One region of the Streptomyces sp. NPDC041970 genome, then DNA from elsewhere that is predicted to be linked to it. Evidence: riboswitches for the same ligand, from Rfam matches in the RefSeq annotation. Region 1 holds a riboswitch; the other holds the start of a gene.
What was found. Region 1 has a riboswitch for cobalamin ahead of ACZ6EJ_RS17250 (cobalamin biosynthesis protein). Riboswitches for the same ligand answer to the same signal wherever they lie in the genome.
Positions count from the first base shown of each region.

Region 2: another riboswitch for cobalamin. It lies ahead of ACZ6EJ_RS27055 (ribonucleoside-diphosphate reductase subunit alpha); the one in region 1 lies ahead of ACZ6EJ_RS17250 (cobalamin biosynthesis protein).

Region 1 covers NZ_JBVJCD010000032.1:8,850-11,649, forward strand. Annotated here, with positions in the region: gene ACZ6EJ_RS17240 (inorganic phosphate transporter) at 1-107, shown strand, start outside; gene ACZ6EJ_RS17245 (hypothetical protein) at 120-350, shown strand; cobalamin riboswitch at 455-653, shown strand; gene ACZ6EJ_RS17250 (cobalamin biosynthesis protein) at 758-1,708, shown strand; gene ACZ6EJ_RS17255 (cobyric acid synthase) at 1,705-2,800, shown strand, end outside.
Region 2 covers NZ_JBVJCD010000095.1:3,804-6,603, forward strand. Annotated here, with positions in the region: gene ACZ6EJ_RS27055 (ribonucleoside-diphosphate reductase subunit alpha) at 1-1,941, opposite strand, end outside; cobalamin riboswitch at 2,082-2,204, opposite strand; gene ACZ6EJ_RS27060 (YbdD/YjiX family protein) at 2,386-2,589, opposite strand; gene ACZ6EJ_RS27065 (carbon starvation CstA family protein) at 2,602-2,800, opposite strand, start outside.

The DNA of each region.
Region 1 (2,800 bases):
TCGCGCCGCCGCCCGCGGGCGCTCCCGTCTCCGAACCCATGATGACCGCCCTCCCGGCCCCGAGCACGACGCCGGACGGCCCGGCGCGTCCGCCGGCCACGGTGTAAGGACAGATCCGCATGAAAATCGACTGGGCAGCACTCGCCTCCGTCTTCGGCGTCAGCCTCGTGGTCACCGTCGCGCTGGTCGGCCTCTTCACCCTCGGCATCGTCGGGCTCTCCCAGCGGTCCGCCCCGGCCGGAAGCACCGGCGCCGGCCGGTCGGCCACGCCGGCGCGCGTCGGCGCGTACGCCTGCTTCGCGCTGTGCGCGGCGGCGGTCGTGTACGGGATCTCGCTGATCGTCGCCTGACGCCCCCCCCCCCCGCCTCCTCGGGTCGGGCGCGCCTCGGCGCGTCCGACCCGATGTGCGTCCGCGCACAGTGCCCGCCCGTAGGTCAACAGCAAGTTGACGGGTGTTCTCGCAGCGTGGTGGACTGCCGGAGCCATTCACGGCGACAACAGAGGAAGCCGGTGCGAATCCGGCGCGGTCCCGCCACTGTCACCGAGGAGCACTCCCCCATCCGGACGCCACGGCCCGTCGAGCACGGGTTGGAAGGCCGGGGGAACTGCGGATTCGGGAGCCAGGAGACTCTGGTCGCCGTCACGTCGAACCAGGGCGCGGACCCTGAGTTAAGGACCTACGCCATGCCCGGCCGCAGCGCACCGCCCCCCGTGTCCCCTCCCGCCGGAACGCCCCGATCCACGACGGGCTGAGCCGTGCGTGCCGATCGCCTCTTCGCGTACGGCGCCACGGCCGGGCTGATCGCCGACGCCCTGTTCGGCGACCCCCGCCGGGGCCACCCCGTCGCCGGTTTCGGCCGGGCCGCCGCGCGGGCCGAATCCCTGCTCTGGGCCGACGACCGGGGCCGGGGCGCCCTGCACGCCCTCGTCTGCGCCGGCGGCGCCGCGGGGGCCGCCGCGCTGGCCGCCCGTGCGGTCCGCGACCGCCCCGCGCTCGCTCTGGGGCTGACCGCCGTCACCGCCTGGTCGGTCGTCGGCGGCGCCTCGCTGGGCCGGGAGGCCCGTGCCGTCGGCGACGCGCTGGCCGCCGGGGACCTGGCGGCGGCCCGCGAGCGGCTGCCGCACCTGTGCGGGCGCGACCCGCACGCGCTGGACGCTCCGCAGATCGCCCGCGCCGTCGTGGAGTCCGTCGCCGAGAACACCTCGGACGCCGTCGTCGGCGCGCTGGTGTGGGGGGCGGTCGGCGGTGTGCCGGGGTTCGTGGCGTTCCGGGCGGTGAACACGCTCGACGCGATGGTCGGCCACCGCTCGCCCCGCCACCTCCGCTACGGCTGGGCCTCGGCCCGCCTGGACGACGTCGCGGGGTGGCCCGGCGCCCGGTTGACGGCCGCGCTGGCCGTGGTGGCGGGCGGGCGGCCCACGGAGGCGCTACGGGCCTGGCGGGCGGACGCGGGACGCCATCCGAGCCCGAACGCCGGACCGGTGGAGGCCGCCTTCGCCGGGGCGCTCGGCGTACGGCTGGGCGGGACGCTGGCGTACGCCGGGCGCGTCGAGCACCGTCCGGTGCTGAACGGGGCGGCCGGACGGGCCGTGCGGAGTACGGACATCGAACGCGCGGTGCGGCTGTCGCGCCGGGTGAGTGCGCTGGCCCTCGGCGTGTGCGTGGCGGGCCGGCTGATCGCGGGACGGAAGCGGGGGCGGGGATGAGCGGCGGACTGCTGGTCGCGGGTACGACGTCGGACGCGGGCAAGAGCGTCGTCACGGCGGGCATCTGCCGGTGGCTGGTGCGCCGGGGCGTGAACGTCGCGCCGTTCAAGGCGCAGAACATGTCCCTGAACTCCTTCGTGACCCGCGAGGGCGCGGAGATCGGGCGGGCCCAGGCGATGCAGGCCCAGGCCGCCCGTGTGGAGCCGACCGCGCTGATGAATCCGGTGCTGCTCAAGCCGGGCGGCGACCGCTCCAGCCAGGTGGTCCTGATGGGCCGTCCGGTCGGGGAGATGAGCGCCCGCGGCTACCACGGCGGCCGCCAGGAGGCCCTCTTCGCCACCGTCACGGACTGCCTGGAGCAGTTGCGGTCCACGTACGACGCGGTGATCTGCGAGGGTGCGGGCAGCCCGGCCGAGATCAACCTGCGGCGCACCGACATCGTCAACATGGGCGTCGCCCGAGCCGCCCGCTTCCCCGTGCTGGTGGTCGGGGACATCGACCGGGGCGGGGTCTTCGCCTCGTTCTTCGGGACGACCGCGCTGCTGGACGCCGAGGACCAGGCGCTCGTCGCGGGGTACCTCGTGAACAAGTTCCGGGGCGACGTCTCGCTGCTGGAGCCGGGGCTGGACATGCTGTACGAGCTGACCGGGCGGCGGACGTACGGGGTGCTGCCGTTCGCCCACGGGCTCGGCATCGACGAGGAGGACGGCCTGCGGGTCTCGCTGCGCGGCGCGGTGCGCGAGTCGGTCGTCGCGCCCCCGCACGGCGAGGACGTGCTGCGGGTCGCGGTCTGCGCGGTGCCGCTGATGTCGAACTTCACGGACGTGGACGCGCTGGCCGCCGAACCGGGCGTCGTCGTGCGGTTCGTCGACCGGGCGGAGGAGCTGGCCGACGCGGACCTGGTCGTCGTGCCGGGCACGCGCGGCACGGTGCGGGCGCTGGCCTGGCTGCGGGAGCGGGGGCTCGCGGACGCGCTGGCGCGCCGGGCGGCGCAGGGCCGCCCGGTGCTGGGGATCTGCGGCGGGTTCCAGGTGCTCGGCGAGCGGATCGAGGACGAGGTGGAGTCGCGGGCGGGCGTCGTGGACGGGCTCG
Region 2 (2,800 bases), on a different contig from region 1:
GACCTGCGGCTCGACGCACTCGTACACCCCGGCGATCGAGGCGATCGTGGCGGTCGGCGCGATGGCCAGCAGCAGCGAGTTGCGCATACCGGTCGTGGCGATCCGGGCGCGCAGCGCCTCCCAGCGCTCGGGCCAGTGCGGCTCGACGGCGTAGTGGTCGGGGTGCAGCACCCCGCGGGCGGCGCGGGTCTCGGACCAGGCGGGCAGCGGGCCGGACCGCTCGGCGAGGTCGCAGGAGGCCTCGTAGGCGGCCAGCATGATCCGCTCGGAGATCTTCGTGGAGAGCGCGCGGGCCTCGGGGGAGTCGAAGGGCAGGCGCAGCCGGAAGAAGACGTCCTGGAGGCCCATCGCGCCCAGGCCCACCGGCCGCCAGCGGGCGTTGGAGCGCCCGGCCTGCTCGGTCGGGTAGAAGTTGACGTCCACCACCCGGTCCAGGAAGGTCACGGCGGTGCGCACGGTGGCGTCCAGCCGCTCCCAGTCGATCGCCCCGTCCGCGACGAACGCGCCCAGGTTGACCGAGCCCAGGTTGCAGACGGCCGTCTCGCCGTCGTCGGTGACCTCCAGGATCTCCGTGCACAGGTTCGAGGAGTGCACGACCCGGCCCGGCTCGGCGGTCTGGTTCGCGGTCCGGTTGGAGGCGTCCTTGAACGTCATCCAGCCCTGGCCGGTCTGCGCGAGGGTCCGCATCATCCGGCCGTACAGCTCACGGGCCGGCATCGACTTGCGGGCCAGCCCCTTCGCCTCGGCCGCGCGGTAGGCGGCGTCGAACGCGTCGCCCCACAGGTCGACCAGCTCCGGCACGTCGGCGGGGGAGAACAGCGACCAGTCGGTGTCCGCGTCGACCCGGCGCATGAACTCGTCCGGGATCCAGTGCGCCAGGTTCAGGTTGTGGGTGCGCCGCTGGTCCTCGCCGGTGTTGTCGCGCAGCTCCAGGAACTCCTCGATGTCCGCGTGCCAGGTCTCCAGGTAGACCGCCGCCGCGCCCTTGCGGCGGCCGCCCTGGTTCACCGCCGCGACGGAGGCGTCCAGCGTCTTCAGGAACGGCACGATGCCGTTGGAGTGCCCGTTGGTGCCCCGGATCAGCGAGCCCCGCGCGCGGATGCGCGAGTACGACAGGCCGATGCCGCCCGCGTGCTTGGAGAGCCGCGCCACCTGGTGGTAGCGGTCGTAGATCGAGTCCAGCTCGTCCTTCGGCGAGTCCAGCAGATAGCAGGAGGACATCTGCGGGTGCCGGGTGCCGGAGTTGAAGAGGGTGGGGGAGGAGGGCAGGTAGTCCAGCCGGCTCATCAGCCCGTAGAGCGCCGCGACCTCGTCCAGCGCCCGCACCGAGTCGTCCTCGGCGAGGCCGGCGGCCACGCGGAGCATGAAGTGCTGCGGGGTCTCGACGACCTGGCGGGTGTGCGGGTGGCGCAGCAGGTAGCGGCTGTGCAGGGTGCGGAGGCCGAAGTAGCCGAAGCGGTCGTCGGCGCCCTCGGCCGCCGCCTTCTCGACGAGGCCGTCGAGCGCGGCCGCGTGGAGCGCGACGAAGGCGGCGGTGCGGTCGGCGATCAGGCCCTCGCGGTGGCCCACCGCCACCGAGGCGGAGAAGGACGTCGCGCCCTGGCCCGCGGCCTCGTCCGCGATCGCGCGGGTCAGCAGCCGGGCGGCGAGCCGGGAGTACGCCGGGTCCTCGGCGATCAGCCCCGCGGCTGCCTCGGTGGCCAGCGAGCGCAGCTCGGCCTCGTCGGAGCGGGCGTTGCGCCCGCGCAGCGCGGCGGCGGCGACCCGTCCGGGGTCGGTGTCGGGCAGGTCGGCGGTGAGGTCGGTCAGGGTCCGCAGGAGGGCGGCGCCGGGACCGCCGTCCGGGACCGCCTCGGTGGGGGCGGAGGCCGCGGACTCGGCGGACGCTGCGGGTGCGGCGGATTCGGCGGCTGAGACCGGATCGGCGGACGCGATGGCCATGGGGCTCTCCCTCGCTCGGCTGGGGCCGGCGGCGGGCAGGGGGAGCCGGGCGGCGCACGGCCCGCGAGGGCGGGGAGGCACTGCTGACGGCGTCCACCGGCCTTCCGCGAGGCCCGGACGTCTGGCGTCCGGTTCGGGTCGAGCCGGACGCGCTGTCGGCAGGTCTTCGGACTTCGGGCGCGTGTGGGCGCACCGATCACACCGTTGCGGGACAGTTCCGGATTCGCACCGGATTCCCCTGCGGCGACAGCGAGGTTGAGCATACATGTGGGGGCCGCCCCCCAGGACGGCCCCCACATGTTGTGTCGGCGTGTGCCGCGGCTGGGGGGCGGGCGCCCCGGTTTCCGCCGGCTCGGCGGGGCGCGTGGAGCCGTACGGGGACGCGGAAAGGGGCCGCCGCGCCCCTGGGAGGGGTGCGGCGGCCCCGGTTCCGGCCGGTGCGGCTCAGCAGCAGCGGAAGCCCTCGCGGGGGTCCGCCTCGCGGGCGTCCGTGCGGCTCCGTTCGAAGGCGCGGCGGGTCATGACGGGGGCGTCCGGGTCGTGCGCCCGGCGGTGTGCCACGTACCGGTCGTACGCCGACTCGCCGGTCAGCTCGCGGACGTACCAGCGGATGCGGCCGGCGATCCGGCGGACGTCACGCGCGGTCATGGCGCCTCCCGGTCACGACCGGCTCTCCGCGCCGGCGGCCTCCTTGCGCCGGCCCCCCTCGGGGCCGACGCCCGCCGCCGCCAGTTCCGCCTTCTCCTCCTTGGTCGCGATCAGCGACGCGGGGGCCACGAACCGGGACCGGACGTACGGCGTCTCGTGGAGCCGGACGGTCTCCGGCGCCCGGACGGCCTTGAAGCAGACCCGGCCCGCG